DNA from 4 places in the Cupriavidus sp. GW821-FHT02F09 genome. Region 1 is predicted to be linked to each of the others. Evidence: predicted binding sites of a transcription regulator. Region 1 holds the regulator's gene; each other region holds the start of a gene.

Region 1 (4,136 bases):
ATGATCGCCAGCGTCTCCATCACGGCGCGGGAGTACTTGGGCGGCTTTTCAGGATTCAGCCGATCCAGGTATTCACGCATGACAGGGCGGCTCTGGAAACGCCAGCCACTGGCCAGTGCCACGAGTTCCACGCCGCGTTGCTCCCAGTCGCGGCGCAGCTCTTCGAGCAGCACACGAATGGTGTCGGCACCGACGTCGTCGGCAAACAGCCGGCGCAAGTCATTGACGCGCAAGGGTTCCTGCGCGCAGATCAGCGCGGTCTCGAGGACGATCTTCGCCTCTTGGGTATTCATGTTGATTGCGTGCAGCCTGTCTTTGCACCTGCGCCCCGGTTGATCCCGGGCGCACTGGAGATTGCGGGTTCAGCGGTAGGGATTGCCACCGCCATCTGGCCGCGCAGCCAACCGCATGCTTGATGCATGCCAGCCGTGCGCCTTCTTTTATTGCATCGGGTGCCGGACCTGACCGGCAGGAGATCGCCCGGCCACCGGCATTATCTGCCAGTCGACGGAGCCCTTGCGTCGCGCCTTCCCCCTGATGTGGCGGACCTGTCCGGCGCGGCGTTTATCATCGAACGCGCCGGGTGCAAGAAAATACGGATATCGGGCCTGCTGGCCTATTTCACCCCGCCCTGCCGTAGCTGGTCTTTTGAACCGAATCTTTTGAACCGGACGGCGGATGGGGAACGGTCCCTGGCGCTGATGCCTGCCTGGGTGTTCCTGGCATGCATCCCTGAGCAGCGGATGCTACCTGACGATGCCACGATGAAATACGTGCGCGATATCGCTGTTCTTGCGATTGTATGGCATTCCCTGGCAAACCTGCAACCGATTCGCACAGCTACCTCAGCGAAGAAGTGACAGATACACCACGAAGCAGCGCTTCAGAAGACCAGGCAGAATCCATGCGCGGCAAGCGTCTCAGGCAAAAGCAGCGCGCGCGCCACCCCGGCCAAGCCAAAGGCCACCACCGCAAGCCCAGCGCCAGCCCGCAACGCCGGGCGCCGCGAAAGCTGCCTGAGATAGCCGGACAGGCCCGAGATCACCAGCAGGTTCGGCAGGGTGCCCAAGCCAAACACGGCCATCACCAGCGCGCCCGACGGGGCATTGCCGGCCAGCAACGCCATGGCAAGAGCACCGTACACCATGCCGCACGGGACCAGCCCCCAGGCTAGCCCCATGCCGTAGCGGCGCAGCAACCGGCCCTGCCCATGCGCCCGGGCCACAGCCGGCAAGCGCGCCCCGACGGCACCAAGGCCGCGCAGCAAGCCACCCGCGCCCCGGGCGGCGAGCCGCTCCAGCCAACCCGTACCCATGGTGCGCCCGCGCAACATCCACAAGCCCGACAGCACCAGCATTACACTGCCGACCCCGAACAGCCAGCGCTGCAGCGGCAGGTACTGCGTCTTCCAGACGCCGGCGCCAAGGGCGCCCAGCAAGCCTCCCAGCACCGCATACATGCTCAGCCGCCCGGCATGCATGACAAGCAGTTCCAGCAACCAATGGCCGGGACGCCGGAGCACCGTGGCAGGCACGCGCGCAACGCCGCCCTGCTCCGCCGCCAGCGCGATCCCGCCGCACATGGCGGCGCAGTGCACGCCGCCCAGCAAAGCCAAGGTAAATACGCTGATAAGCACGCCTATGGTCAACTTCTCCTCCCAATCACACAATCGCAACGTCTGGCGCGGTAAAATGCGGCGAACGCGCCCCCGCAGCTCCAAGAGGCGCTATCAACATGAGGCCTTGCGCCCGCGCACACCAGCGCGCTCGCACAACATGACGACGGGCACGGCAAGCCGCGCTGCACAGATAGCGCACTGCCGCAAGACCCGCGCGCCAGGCCGATGTGGATAGCGCTTCCAACCGACGACTCTCAACGTCAAGCTCTCAACTCAATGCGCCCGCCACATCGCGCTTGACTGACTGCGCTAAACCGACAGGCCCCAATTGCTCACCACCATTCCCATTACCGAGATGTCGCCCCGCTGCTCCACTTGCTCGCTCGGCCAGCTCTGCCTGCCCGTCGGCATGTCGCAGCAGGACCTCGAAAAGATGGATACGCTGGTCCAGGACCGGGTGCGCGTACGCAAGGGCGAAACCCTGTACCGCCTCGGCGATCCTCTCACCGCCGTCTACGCGATCCGCTTCGGCACGCTCAAGACCCACCTGACAATGGAAGACGGCCGCTCGCAGATCACGGGCTTCCACCTTCCCGGCGAAGTCGTCGGCCTCGACGGCCTTGGCGAGATGCAGCATGCGTCGGACGCCACCGCGCTGGAAGATACCGAAGTCTGCGTGGTGCGCTTTGGCGATCTCCAGACGCTGTCCAACGTCCTGCCGTCGCTGCAGCATCAGTTCATGCGCCTGATGAGCAAGGAGATCTCGCAGGACCAGGTCATGTTGATCACGCTCGGATCGATGCGCGCCGAGGAGCGGCTTGCCGCTTTCCTGATCAACCTGTCCGAGCGCTTGTCCGCGCGCGGCTATTCGGCCTCCGAGTTCGTGCTGCGCATGAGCCGCGAGGAAATCGGCAGCTACCTGGGGCTCAAGCTCGAAACCGTCAGCCGCCTGTTCTCGCGCTTTGCGGAAGCCGGCCTGATCCAGATCCGCCAGCGCCACGTCAAGCTGGTCGACATGGTGGGGATCAAGCAGATCGTCAACAAGTCCTGCTGACCTGCACGTCGCGCGCCGCCCTCGCCTGCGGCGGCTCGCCGCGATGCCGCGCCTGCTGGCCTGAACCGGCAAGGCGCGCATCGCAATCACTCCAGCTCGTCCGTGTCCGCCAGCCGCGTGGGCATGGTGTACAGCGTCAAGCCGCTCGACAGCGCGCACAGCACCCACGCGATCAGGAAACCCACGGTGTAGACCGCCTCCCGCGATGCCTCGACCGGCTGGCCGAAGAAGCGCAGGTCGCCGGGATCGACCATGGAGAATACCAGCGCGGTCGTCAGCCCGGCGACCAGGAAAGCGGGCCACAGCACCCACATCAGCCAGCGTAGCCTCATGATCACCTCGCTTGCGCCGCGACCGGCGCTGCCTGGCGTGCCGCGCTGCCCGCCTTCTCAACCACCAGGCCGTGGCGCGCCACCCCTTCCTCAATGGGCGGATCCGGATGGGTCATGGCCAGCCAGATCGTGACCCCGCAGGCCACCATGGCCACGAACGGCCCACTCATCAGCAGCCACGGCCATGGCTCCTTCCACCAGGGATTACTTTGCTGCGTCATCTGGCCTCCTCTAGATCTAGATCGCGTATGTTGCGTACGGATTGGTGCAACCAGCGTCCCTGCCGCCTCATAGATTGCGCGGCACGATAAAGCTGGTGCTCTGTCGAATCTCCGCGCCATGGCTCCCCGCGCCCTCGTCGGGCACCGCGGTCACTGTGACCTCGATCTTGTGCGTGCCCTGCGCCGCGGACTCGATCGGCACGCGCACCCGGATGGGAATCAGGCGATTGGACGTGGGCTCCAGGTTGCCGGCAGCGTGATCATATTCCACAGCCAGGCCCTTGAGCTCATCGCTGCCCGCGCTGACGGCGACGCGCATTGGCGCCTCGGTCGTGTTGATCAGCTGCAGCCGGTACACGTTCTCGATCCAGCGCCCTTCCACTTCCCGCCCCAGCGCGCCGCGGTCGCGGATGATATCGACCTTGAGCGGCGTGCGCATGGCCAGCGAGGCCATGAAGCCGGCGACCAGCGCCAGCCAGATCACCGAGTAGATCACCGTGCGCGGCCGCACCAGGCGCTTGCGCGCCACGGTCTCGGAGAGCGCGCTGCGCATGGCGTTCTCGGACGTATAGCGGATCAGCCCGCGCGGGTAAGCCATCTTGTCCATGACCTGGTTGCAGGCGTCGATACAGGCGCCGCAGCCAATGCAGTCGTATTGCAGGCCATCGCGGATATCGATGCCAGTAGGACAGACCTGCACGCAGATGCTGCAATTCACGCACGAGCCCAGCCCGGCGGCCTTGTGGTCCGCCTTGCGCGAGCGGCTGCCGCGCGGCTCGCCGCGGCCCACGTCATAGGTGACCACATAGGTGTCGCGATCCACCATCACGCTCTGGAAGCGCGCATACGGGCACATGTACTTGCAGACCTGCTCGCGCATGAAGCCGGCGTTGCCCCAGGTGGCAAACGAG
Region 2 (4,136 bases), on a different contig from region 1:
AGTTCGATGCCGGGCTACGCTGGATCGACACCATCAGCGATACCGCCTTTGTCTTCATGGATCTGCTCCATGCCAGCCGGCAAGACCTGGCCTACCGGCTGATCAATACCTACCTGGAGTGCAGCGGCGACTATGCCGGCCTGGCGATATTGCCGTTCTACACGGCGCTGCGCGCCGTGGTGCGCGCCCGCGTGCTGCTCGAGCGGGCCCGCCAGCGCAGCGCGGCGGGAACCGGCACCGCCGCGGAAATGGCGGCGGCGCAGATGCGCTGCAACGATCTGCTCGCGCTGGCCAGCGCCGCGCTGACGCGCAATCCGGGCGCGATCACCATCATGCATGGCCTCTCGGGCAGCGGCAAAAGCACCGTTGCCCACCAGCTCGCGCTGGCCGCGGCCATGGTGCGCGTGCGCGCCGATGTGGAGCGCAAACGCCTTGCGCTTGCACATGGCAATCCGGCCGCGCACGGCGACCTTTACACGGCGCAACACACCGCCCGCGTCTACCGGCGGCTGCTGGCAATCTGCCGGCTGGGCAGTGGCGCCGGATTCCCCATGATTGCCGATGCGACCTTCCTCGCGCGCGCCGAGCGGCGGCGGTTCGCGTCGCTGGCCGCGCGCCGGGGAGCTGGCTTTTCCATCGTCGACTGCCATGCAAGCCTGGCCACCCTGCGCGAACGGATCGTCACGCGCGCGCGCCAGGGCGGCGATCCTTCAGAGGCGGACCTTCAGGTGCTGGAGTGGCAACGGCGCGCCCAGGAGCCATTGGGCAGCGATGAATGGCACCATGTGGTGCGCATAGGCGAGACCGTCTTGTCCGGCTGATTGCGCGGTTCGTGGAAACTTGCCCGTTCAGGCTTCCTTGGGCGACAGCCATGCTGGCCGCTGCGCGCCGCCGCTGCGGCCGTTGGCGGCTTCCACCTGCTCGGCAAACGCGCGCAGGGCCTGCATTGCCGCCCCGCTGGCCACGTCGGCCTGGCGCAGCGCCAGTACCGGCGACGGCGGCTCCGTGGCCAGGCGGGCGACCTCCTCTGCCGCCCTGAAAGCGCCTTGCCGGGCCATCACGCAGATCACCGCCGTCTTGCAGGCCAGTGGCATGTGGTCGCGCAGGAAGCTGCGCATGGGCGCAGCCAGGTGGCCGACCCAGATGGGCGCGACGATGACAAGCCGCTGGCAATCGTCCAGCGCCGGGCCGGCGTAGCGGTAGCCTACATGGCGCTGCAACAAGATATCCAGCACGCAGCGTGCATCGCCCAGCAAGCCGGCGCGGCTGGCCTGGTCGCCGACTTCCGCCAGCGGCCAGCCGGATTGCGCCGCCAGTTCTTCCGCGGCCTGGCGCGCCGTGCCGGTGCGCGAGTAATAAACGATCAGGATCTTTTCCATCGATGGCTCCTCAGCTCTCGATCCGGGTTATCCGCGTGCCGACCAGCGACAGGCTGATCATGATGCCGCCGTTGGTCAGCACGAAGCCCGCAATATCGCCCCGCACGGTGTTGCTATCCACGCTGGCACCGATGCCCAGGCTCAGGACGGACACCGACCCGTCCACGCCCACGGTCCAGCCCTGGCTGGCACGGAAGCGTTCCAGCGCCTGCCCGGTCAGGAACACCAGCACCACGGCCCTGGATGCCATGCCCGCCTGCGCCCCGAGCGAGGCGCCAATCAGCCGGTAGTAGGCCTTATCCCCGCCTGCGCCACGCATCATGCCGTCGCCCTGCTCCACGCCCGCCACCGCGCCGCCGGCCAGCACATCGGGAAAGACCAGCACGCCGCTGGCTTTGTCCAGCAAGGCCCGCGCGCCGGGGTTGCGCGCAATCAGGCGCGCCAGCACGGCTTCGCAGCGTGCATCGAGCTCGTCGGCATCCAGCACGCGCTTGTCGGCGGCTGGGCCTGCCCACGCGGGCGCCGGCAGGCCTGCTGCGCAGCACAGCACGGCAGCCCCGGCGAGCGCCCGGCATGCCAGGCGCCGCCGCCTGGCGGCAGCCGGCAACGTTGGGGTCATGGCTTCACCGTCGAGCCTGATGCCGGCTTTGTGGCCGCGTTCGCCTCAGCCTGTGGCGCGTGCACCAGCAGTACCGGCTGGCGGCATTGCCGCACCAGCGCTTCAGCGACGCTGCCCATGAGCAAGCGCCGCACGCCGCGCCGACCGTGCGTGCCCAGCACCAGCAACTCCGCGCCGGTCTGCTGCGCCACCTGCTCGATCGCGTTGGCCACGTCGCCCAGCGCCAGGGCTTCATCCACCATCAGCGTCTTGCATGTCACCTGCGCAGCCGCCGCCTTGGCCTTGGCTTCGTCCAGCAGGATCTGCCCGCCTTCGAGCAGGCCGGCACGCAGGTCTGTCAGGTCGATGTAGCCGACCTCGTACCTGAGGTAGCTGTTATCGATCACATGCACCACGGTGAGTTCCGAGTGCATCGCCGCGGCCAGGCGCAGCGCCTCCTCCAGCGCCCGATCGGCGGACTCGCTGCCATCCACGGCAACCAGGATCTTGCTGTACATCTTGTACCTCCCGCTAAAGAAAAGACAGGCGCCGCAGCTTGCAGCCGACGCTTCCAGTTTGTACGCCCGGGCAAGCATGGTGTTGATGTAGATCATGGCATTTGCTGCTTTCCCGGAGCCCCGCGCCGTTTGCCCGCTTTGCGCGCATCGCCCTGGTGGCTTGACGTGCATCAATACGTCCCGTGCCCAGCCCGCTAAGCTGCTAATGGAGGCCGGCCCAATGCGCGCTTGCCTATCGACATTGCAACATGGCGACATCCAGCCAGGAGGCACGGACCATGTACCAGAGAATATTGCTCGCGGTGGACGGCAGCCGCTCTTCGGAACTTGCGCTGAGCCAGGCCATCACGGTGGCCAAGGCGACCGGCAGCGAGGTAAAGGTGCTCTTCGTGGCGGACGACAACGATGTCTTCTTCACGGCGGGCAGCTACGACCCCCACAAACTGATGGAAGGCATCCTGGCCGCGGGACGCGATGCGCTGGCAGCGGCCGCCACGCGCCTGGCGGATGCCGGCATCCCGCATTCGACGCTGATCCTCGAGAAGCCCGTTTCCCCCGGGCAGATCTCCACCACGATCGTGGAGCAAGCCGACCGCTGGAATGCGGACCTGATCGTGATCGGCACGCACGGCCGCCGCGGCTTCCGGCGCCTGGTCATGGGCAGCGTGTCCGAAGGCGTGGTGCACAAGAGCAACAAGCCGGTGCTGATGGTGCGCAGCGAGATCCAGGAATGAGGACGCCCCGGGAACGACGCGTTGAACGATGCGCTGAACGATGCGCTGAACGACGGGCTGAACGACGGGATGAACGACGGGAATCATGCCGGCGGCGGGCGGATTGATGCGAGGCGCCTCCCGGATCCGACGCAACGGCGTGGCCGCGCCCCGGGTCCTGGCCGGCCTGCTGGCCGCATGGGCCTTGAGTTGCCATGGGCTCGCGCTGGCCACACAGGCAGCGCCAGCAGCGCTCTGGTTTTCCCAGGGCCATCCCAATGCCCAGGCCTGGCAGGCCGCCGGCATCCTGGACGGCGCCCCGGCCGACGGGCTGGAACCCCGCGATTATGATGCCGACGGCCTGCGCCGCGCGCTGGGCCAGGCCGCGGATGGACTGCCGCTGGCGCCCGAAGCCGCCGCCTCGCTTGACGAGAGGCTGACGGCGGCAATGCAGCGCTATCTCGCCGACCTGCATGGCGGCCGGGTCGATCCCGGCACGATCCACGAGAAATTTGCCCCGGCGCCGGACCGGCAGTTCGATCCGTCGCGCCTCCTGCGCACAGCCATCGCCGGGCAGGACCTGCCCGAGGCAGTCCGGCAGGCGGCGCCGTCGTTCCCGCTCTACGCAAGCTTGCGCGCGGCGCTTTCACGCTACCGCGCGCTGGCAGGCCACCCGGCCTGGCAGGCACCGCTGCCGCCGCTGCCCGGCAGGAAGCTGGTGCCCGGGCAGGCCTACGCCGGGCTGCCGGTGCTGGCGCAGCGCCTGATCGCGCTAGGCGACTTGCCCGCCGCCACGCCAGTCCCGGAACGCTACCAAGGCGAACTGGTGGAGGGCATCAAGGCGTTCCAGGTCCGCCACGGGCTGGAGGCGGATGGCGCCATCGGCGCGGGCACGTTCGCCCAACTGAACGCGCCGCTCGCCGGCCGC
Region 3 (4,136 bases), on a different contig from region 1:
CCCGCACGCAGTACGACTTCTCCAGCAGCCTGATCCTTTGCTTCCTGCGCCACCTCTCCGAGGAAGACGCTTTCGCCACGCTGGAAGCCGCGCTGCCTTACCGCGACCGCTTCGTCGGCATCGGGCTGGATTCCTCCGAGCAGGGCAACCCGCCGGAGAAGTTCGCCCGCGTGTTTGCCCGCGCCCGCGAGCTCGGCCTGCACCTGGTGGCGCATGCCGGCGAGGAAGGCCCGGCGCAATACGTGACCGACGCGCTCGACATCCTCAAGGTGGAGCGCATCGATCACGGCGTGCGCGCCATCGACGACCCGGCACTGGTCGAGCGGCTGGCCCGCGAGCGCGTGGCGCTCACGGTATGCCCGCTGTCCAACCAGAAGCTCAAGGTCTACCCCGACCTGCGCGACCACTCCCTGCACCGCCTGCTGGAAGCCGGCGTGCTGGTCACGCTGCACTCGGACGACCCCGCCTATTTCGGCGGCTATATGAACGCGAACTGGGAAGCCACTTTCGAAGCCTTGCCGCTGACCGCGGCCGATGGCCACAAGCTGGCGCGCAACAGTTTCGAGGCGTCGTTCCTGCCCGCCTCGCAAAAGACTGCCTTCCTCGCCGAAGTCGACCACTTCTGGCAATCCCCCTTGCCCGCCGCGGCCTCCACGGCCTGAAGCGCGGCTCACACCAAGATGCCGGCGCGCCATGCGCGCGCCGGCGCATGACGAGACATCGATATGACGACCACGCCCCCCACCCAGTCCATCACCCGCGCCATCCGTGGCCGCGTGCTGCACTTCCTGCGCGACCCCCAGTTTCATGACGACGCGTATCAGTATTGGGAAGACGGGGTGCTGATCGTCACCGCCGGGCATGTCGCCGCGGTTGGCAACCATGCCGACCTGGCCGACCAGATCCCGGCTGGCGCCGAAGTGATCGACCGCCGCGGCAAGCTGATCGTGCCGGGCTTTATCGACACGCACGTGCACTACCCGCAGACCGACATCATCGCCTCGCCCTCGCCCGGCCTGCTGCACTGGCTGGAGACCTATACCTTCCCCGAGGAGCGCCGCTTTGCCGAGCCGGAATATGCGGCGGCCGTGGCCGGCTTCTTCGCCGACGAGTTGCTGCGCAATGGCACCACCAGCGCCGTGGCCTGGAGCACCGTGCATACGGCCTCGGCCGATGCGCTGTTTGCCGAAGCCGACCGCCGCAACCTGCGCCTGGTCACCGGCAAGGTGATGATGGACCGCAACTGCCCCGAATTCCTGCGCGACACCGCCGAGTCCGGCGCGCGCGATTCGGCCGACCTGATCTCGCGCTGGCACGGCAAGAACCGCCTGTCGTACGCCATTACGCCGCGCTTCGCGCCCACCTCCAGCGAAGCGCAGCTGCAAGCCTGCGGCGAGTTGGCCAAAGCCTACCCGGACGCATTCATCCAGACCCACGTGGCGGAAAACCGCGACGAAGTGAAATGGGTGGCCGAGCTGTTCCCGCAAGCCCGCAGCTATCTGGACATCTACGATCACTACGGCCTGCTGCGCCCGGGCGCGCTGTACGGCCACGCCATCTACCTCGACCAGGACGACCGCAAGCGGCTGGCCGACAGCGGCGCGGCGGTGGCGCACTGCCCCACCTCCAACCTGTTCCTGGGCAGCGGCTTCTATGACTTCCACCAGTCGGATGCGCACCGCCTCAATGTGACGCTGGCCACCGACGTGGGCGGGGGCACCTCGTTTTCGATGCTGCGCACCATGAACGCCGCGCACAAGGTGGCGCGCATGGGCGGCTACCACCTGAGCGCGCTGCGCATGTTCTACCTGGCCACCCGCGCCGCCGCCGATGCGCTGGGCTGGGGCGAGCGCGTGGGCAGCTTCACCCCGGGCTGCGAGGCCGACTTCATCGTGCTCGATCCGCAGGCCACGCCGCTGATCGCGCGCCGCAGCGAGCGCTCGGAAACGCTGGAAGAGCAGTTGTTCGCCTTCGCCATGCTGGGTGACGACCGCGTCATCGGCGAGGTGTATGTGATGGGCGAGCCGGCGAGCGCGCCAGCCTCCGCCGCGCACTAATCATCACTTTTAACAAGGTGGCACCGGGTCCGGCCTCGCGGGCTTGACCCGGATCAACACCCCTGTCATGCAATACTTCTAAGCTGTCACATCATCGGCCGCCCTGTGGCCGTGCACCGCCAGTCTCGGGCCCAGCCCGACCCCGCGTTCGACAACTGAAGGTTTTTGCATGATTGCCACGCAGCAAGCTTCCTTTCCGGAGCCGATTTCCCCTGACGTCCCCCTGCCCTCGCGCAAGATCATCCGCGGCTGGCTGATCCCGCTTGGCGCGCGCAGCACGCCGCGCGCGCTGGCGCTGTTCGCGCTGGACACCGCGCTGTTCCTGGCCGCGCTGGCCGGGGTGGTGCTGTTCTCCCACTGGCTCGCCAAGCTGGCCGCCAGCGTGGCAACGGGGCTGATCATCGCCCGCCTGTTCATCATCGGCCACGATGCCTGCCACCAGAGCCTGACGCCCCGGCGTGGCCTGAACAAATGGCTGGGCCGGCTGACCTTCCTGCCGTCGCTCACGCCTTACAGCCTGTGGGAAGTGGGCCATAACGTGGTTCACCACGGTTACTCCAACCTCAAGGGCTTCGACTTCGTCTGGCAGCCTTACTCGCTCGAGGAATTCCAGGCCCTGCCGCGCTGGCGCCGTGCGCTGGAGCGGGTCTACCGCACCGGCTTTGGCGCGGGCCTGTACTACCTGGTCGAGATCTGGTGGTTCAAGATGTTCTTCCCCAGCCGCCGCCAGATGCCCACGCGCCGCGCCGTCTTCATGTGGGACTGCACGCTGGTGGCGCTCTTTGGCGTGGCCTGGATCGGTGCGCTGGCGTGGCTGGCCCTCGCCACCGGGCAGTCGGTGGCGCTGCTGGTCGGGCTGGGCTTCGGGCTGCCGTTCCTGGTCTGGAATTTCACCGTGGGCTTCGTGCTCTACGTGCACCACACCCACACCAGCGTGGCCTGGTACGACACCAAGGCCATGTGGGCGCGTGCCCAGCCCTTCGTCTCCACCACCGTGCACCTGCGCTTTCGCTATGGCATCGGCGCGGCGCTGCACCACATCATGGAGCACACCGCGCACCACGTGGACATGAGCGTGCCGCTGTACCGCCTCAAGCGCGCCCAGGCGCTGCTGGAGCATGCGCTGCCGGGCCGCATCATCATCCAGAACTTCACCTGGCGCTGGTATTTCCATACCGCGCGCCGCTGCAAGCTGTACGACTTCAAGGCGCTCTGCTGGACGGACTTCCGCGGCCGGCAGACCAGCGCCAACGCGCCAGTGCCGGCATAACCCACCACCACCCCCACCCCCTGCCGCAGCCGCCCTGGCTGCGGTTTGTCTTTTGGGACGCGTAATACTCAATTACAAAGTCTTTCCGCGCGCTTGTCCCGCGCAGCGGCGCTTGCCTCGTTAAGCAAGGTATCGGTCCCAAGGTCATTGCGCATCCCGACCCGGGGCCGCCCCTTGGACAACGCCCGAGCGCCAATCAGCGCCGACAGGACAAACAGGACAAAGACAAATGGCAATCAGCAAACCCCATGCGCCGGCACGCCGCCGCCTGCTCCGCGCCGCCCTGCCGGCGCTCGCCTCGCTGGCGGTGCTCGGCAGCCTTGCCGGCTGCGTGACCGAGCGCGTGGTAGTACGCCAGCCGGCGCCTGCGCCACCCCACCAGATGGTCCGCAACATGCCGCCGCCGGTGCACGAAGACCGCGGCCCCGCGCCTGCCTACGGCTGGAACTGGGTGCCGGGCCACTGGAAGTGGGAAGGCAACGACTGGTTCTGGGTGCACGGCCGCTGGGTCCAGCAGGCGGTGCCGGTGATGCCGCCCGTGATCGTGGAACAGATCACGGTTGCCCCGCCCGCGCAGCATGCCTACTGGGTGCCCGGGCATTGGGTCTGGCGCTTCGAGGGCGGCGGCTGGGTCTGGATGAAGGGCGCCTGGCACGGCTAAGCCCCGCACGGGCCCGCCGCCCATGGCGGCATGGCTCAGACCTGAGGCCCGGTGGCGCCGGCATGATTACTTAGGCGTCGCCACCATCTTCCCGCCCTGCTCCGCCATGCGCGCGCGCATGGCGTCGGCCGAGCCGATCTGATGGAAC
Region 4 (4,136 bases), on a different contig from region 1:
TCACAGAGGGCGTGTGCATTTCGCTCAAATCGGCTACCTTTACAGGAGAGCCTCCGGCGATCCTCGCGGGATCCACGCAGGACTTGCCACCCTCCGGGAACACTTCGCGACCAGCCATGGCGACCAACGACCCTCCTTCACCGAATTTGCCCCCCGCGCCGAAGACATCGCTTCACGCCACGCTTGGCGAACTGGCGGCAGGCGGCGCCGTGCTCGTGCTGCTCCTGCTGCTGGCACTGTGGTTCATTACCGTGCTTGCCCCCCGGCCAAGCGGCCTGGCCGCACCGATGCTCGGCGCCTGGGGCCTGGCTGTGGCCGTGATGCTCTCCCTGCTGCTGGTGCGCCTGCGGCGGCTGCGGCGCGCGGGGGAAGACAACCTGGCGCGCATCCAGGGCAGCGAGGCTCGCCTGGCAGGGATCATCCGCTCGTCGATGGAAGCGATCATCACGGTGGACGAAGCGCAGTGCATCGTGTTGTTCAACCCCACGGCAGAGCGTCTTTTTGGGTACACCGCCGCCCAGGTGACCGGCCGCCCCCTGGCGGACCTGATTCCGGCACGCTTTCGTATGGCGCATGAGGCGCACGTACGCCGGTTCGGCGTCACCGGGGTCACGGACCGGCAGATGGGCCAGCAGCGGGCACTGCATGCGCTGCGCCAGGACGGCACGGAATTCCCGATCGAGGCCTCCATCTCCCAGACGCAGGACGGTGCCGGCAAGCTGTTTACCGTCATCCTGCGGGACACCACGGAGCGGGTGAGGGTGGAGGCGGCCTTGCGGCAGTCGCGCGAGGAGCTCCAGCAACTCTCCGACCGGGTCCAGGCGTCGCGGGAAGAGGAACGCCGCCGTATCGCCCGCGAGTTGCACGACGACCTGGGCCAGCGCCTGAGCGCGCTGAAAATGGATCCGGCTATCCTCGCCAGCGACCTCAAGGACGCCGGAACGGCGCCTGCCTTGCTGGACCAGGCCGCCGCCATGCACCTGGTCATCGACGAAACCGTGGCTTCGGTGCGGCGCATCGCTGCGGACCTGCGCCCGGCATTGCTGGACGAGCTTGGCCTGATCCCGGCGATCGAATGGCTGGCAAAGGAGTTTTCCGCTCGCTACGGCGTCAATGTCATCACCCATGCCGCCGAAGAGGAAGACGTCGGCGAGCACGCGGCCACCGCGGTATTCCGTATCGTGCAGGAGGCGCTCAGCAATGTCGTGCAGCATGCCCAGGCCGACCGGGTCGATATCGAGCTGGTTCGCCAGGACGACCATTTTGAGCTGACCGTACGGGACAATGGCCGCGGCAATGCCGCCGCGCAGCCTCCCGGTGGCGAGCGGGTATCGCTGGGGCTGGTGGGGATCCGGGAGCGCGCACGGCTGCTTGGCGGCACCGTAGCGACAAGCCAAGCGCCTGGCGAGGGCTTCTGCCTGACCGTGCGCTTTCCGTTGGCCACGGCCATAAACACCGCCCCAACCACGAGCGAGGAGGCAAGCCCGTGATTCCCGTGATGATTGCCGACGACCACGCCGTGATGCGCGACGGGCTGCGCCACATCCTGAGCCGCGCGGGCGGCTTCGAGGTGGTGGGTGAGGCGGTGGACGGCGCCGCCGTGCTGCAGATGGCGCGTGACTGCAAGGCCCGGGTCATCCTGCTGGACCTCTCCATGCCCGGGCGTAGCGGGCTGGAGCTGATCAGGCAATTGCGCGTGGAGCAGCCCGAGCTGCGTATTCTGGTACTGACCATGCACGCCGAGGAGCAGTACGTAGTGCGTGCGTTCCGGGCCGGGGCGGCGGGCTACCTGACCAAGGAAAGCGCGGCCACGGAGCTGGTCAGCGCCATCGGCAAAGTCGCCGCGGGCGGCACCTACGTGAGCGCCGCGATGGGCGAGAAGCTGGCCAACAGCCTGCAGGACGAGCACCGCGGGGATCCCCACCTGCGCCTGTCGGACCGCGAGATGGAAGTCTACCGCCGCCTGGTGCTGGGCGAGCCGCTGACCGAGATCGCCGCCGCCTTGTGCGTCAGCGCCAAGACCGTGAGTACCTACAAGATGCGGCTGATGGAAAAGCTGCGGTTGCCCAGCGAGGCGGCGCTGGTGCGCTATGCGATCCAGCATCGCCTGTTTGGCGAAGGCGATATCTAGCCCCTGCGCTTCCCGAGCTTCCTGCGCTTGATCTGGGACAAAGTGCGGCCGGCGCGCTGTGCCACCATGAACTGGACCGGGTCTGCCAGCAGGCATGCTCGCCAATACATGGAGCACATCATGGACTACCGGACCGTGCTGGTTGCGCTCGGAGCGGATCCCGACTGCGCATCTCGCGTCAGGATGGCTGCCGACCTGGCCGCCTCTTTTGGCGCGCATGTCACCGGCGTCAGCGCCACCGGCCTTCGCCTGGACCCGGTCCGGGGCGCGGGCGATGACGTTGCGCGGCATATGGCGGCGTCGCGCGGCAGGCTGCTGTCGCAGGCCACGCTGCAGGGCGAGATACTGAGCGGCACCATGGCGGCGCATGCGCCGGGCGTGCCGTTCTCGCACCGCGTGGTCGAGGAGGAGACCGGCTGGGTCCTGGCGCAGGAGGCCCGCGTAGCCGATTTGGCGGTGATGGCTCGGCCGGTGGCGACGCAGGAAGTGCCTTCCCTGGGCGCCGGGGCCGCCGAGTACGTGCTGCTCAACGCCGGGCGCCCGGTATTGCTGGTGCCGCAGGCGTTTCGCCGGCTGCATGGCGGGCACGTGGCGATCGCATGGGACGGGCAGCGCGAAGCGGCCCGGGCCGTGGCCGATGCCATGCCTTTGCTGCTGCGCGCCAGCCACGTCACCATCATCGGCGTCTGGGACGATCGCGGCGAACCGCGGGCAGACTCGGAGCCGGTGGCCGGCTTGCGGCATTACCTGCAGCGCCATGGCATCGTGGCCGGCGTGCGCAACGTGCAGAAGGCGGGGCCCGTCGCAGCCAGTCTGCTCGACGCGGTTGGCGCGCTGGGGGCCGACATGCTGGTGGCCGGGGGCTACGGGCACTCGCGCATGCGCGAACTAATCATGGGCGGCACCACGCGCACGTTGATGCATCACGCGCCGGTGCCTCTGCTGTTGTCGCATTGACGGAGCGCGCCATGCAGCTGCAATTTCTCGGCGCGACCGACACGGTCACGGGATCCAAGTATGTGCTCGACACCGGCCGCAGTCGCGTGATGGTGGACTGCGGGCTGTTCCAGGGCTACAAGGCGCTGCGCCTGCGCAACTGGGACCGCTTGCCGGTCGATCCGTCCACACTGGACGCGGTAGTGCTCACGCACGCGCATATCGACCATAGCGGATACCTGCCGCTGCTGGTGCGCAACGGCTTTCGGGGGCGGGTGTTCTGCACCATGGGCACCGCGCAGCTGTGCCAGATCCTGCTGCCCGACAGCGCCCACCTGGCACAGGAGGATGCGCATTACGCCAACCGCAAGGGCTACTCGCGGCATCAGCCGGCGTTGCCGCTCTACGACGGCGCGGACGCCGTGCGCGCCTTGCGCCGGCTCGACCCGTTTCACTACGACACGCGGGTGCGGGTGACGCCCGACGTGGAGGCGGAGTTTCATCGCGCCGGACACATCATCGGCTCGGCCATCGTGACGCTGCACGCGGATGGCAAGCGGATCGTGTTTTCCGGCGACCTGGGACGCCAGAAGGACATCGTGATGCGCGCCCCGGAGATCCTTCGCGAAGCGGATCACTTGCTGGTCGAGTCCACCTACGGCGACCGCGGCCATCCCGCGGAGGATCCGCTCGACACGCTGGGCGAGGTCGTCAGCCGCACCATCGGCCGCGGCGGCAGCGTGGTGATTCCCGCGTTTGCCGTCGGGCGCACCCAGGCGCTGCTGTACTGCCTCTACAAGCTGCGCGAGCAAAACCGCATTCCCCAGGTGCCGGTCTACCTCAACAGCCCGATGGCGATCGACGCCACCACGATCTTCGCCCTGCACCCGGACGAACTGCGGATCGACCGCGCGGCCTGCGCGGCGGCCTGCCATATCGCCATCCTGATCCAGAGCATGCAGCAGTCCATGTGGCTCAACCGTGACCGCGCGCCCAAGATCATCCTGGCCGGCAGCGGCATGGCAACCGGCGGGCGGGTGGTGCATCACCTGGAGACCTATGGGCAGGA

Evidence for each region. Region 1 encodes FNR, which switches genes on or off when oxygen is low (the NO sensors DNR and NnrR bind a similar motif). Its sites were predicted from a motif close to TTGATNNNNATCAA; they were not measured.
Region 2: AC07XB_RS01870 (universal stress protein) is a predicted target of FNR. The motif match lies at 2,656-2,669, and genes of this name have one in related genera.
Region 3: AC07XB_RS33265 (fatty acid desaturase) is a predicted target of FNR. The motif match lies at 2,101-2,114, and genes of this name have one in related genera.
Region 4: AC07XB_RS01920 (universal stress protein) is a predicted target of FNR. The motif match lies at 2,159-2,172, and genes of this name have one in related genera.

What each region holds. Positions count from the first base shown of each region.
Region 1 covers NZ_JBWKVH010000007.1:22,398-26,533, forward strand. The annotation lists gene scpB (SMC-Scp complex subunit ScpB) at 1-293, opposite strand, end outside; gene AC07XB_RS10440 (hypothetical protein) at 420-860, shown strand; gene AC07XB_RS10445 (sulfite exporter TauE/SafE family protein) at 884-1,648, opposite strand; gene fnr (fumarate/nitrate reduction transcriptional regulator Fnr) at 1,947-2,672, shown strand; gene AC07XB_RS10455 (hypothetical protein) at 2,759-3,004, opposite strand; gene AC07XB_RS10460 (membrane protein) at 3,007-3,225, opposite strand; gene ccoG (cytochrome c oxidase accessory protein CcoG) at 3,293-4,136, opposite strand, start outside.
Region 2 covers NZ_JBWKVH010000001.1:365,253-369,388, reverse strand. The annotation lists gene AC07XB_RS01885 (bifunctional aminoglycoside phosphotransferase/ATP-binding protein) at 1-821, shown strand, start outside; gene AC07XB_RS01880 (flavodoxin family protein) at 849-1,379, opposite strand; gene AC07XB_RS01875 (lipid-binding SYLF domain-containing protein) at 1,390-1,998, opposite strand; gene AC07XB_RS01870 (universal stress protein) at 1,995-2,591, opposite strand; gene AC07XB_RS01865 (universal stress protein) at 2,774-3,229, shown strand; gene AC07XB_RS01860 (L,D-transpeptidase family protein) at 3,336-4,136, shown strand, end outside.
Region 3 covers NZ_JBWKVH010000049.1:6,816-10,951, forward strand. The annotation lists gene AC07XB_RS33255 (adenosine deaminase) at 1-662, shown strand, start outside; gene guaD (guanine deaminase) at 726-2,057, shown strand; gene AC07XB_RS33265 (fatty acid desaturase) at 2,227-3,327, shown strand; gene AC07XB_RS33270 (hypothetical protein) at 3,557-3,988, shown strand; gene AC07XB_RS33275 (NADPH-dependent F420 reductase) at 4,055-4,136, opposite strand, start outside.
Region 4 covers NZ_JBWKVH010000001.1:372,614-376,749, forward strand. The annotation lists gene AC07XB_RS01905 (response regulator) at 1-127, opposite strand, end outside; gene AC07XB_RS01910 (PAS domain-containing sensor histidine kinase) at 117-1,490, shown strand; gene AC07XB_RS01915 (response regulator) at 1,487-2,131, shown strand; gene AC07XB_RS01920 (universal stress protein) at 2,252-3,088, shown strand; gene AC07XB_RS01925 (MBL fold metallo-hydrolase RNA specificity domain-containing protein) at 3,100-4,136, shown strand, end outside.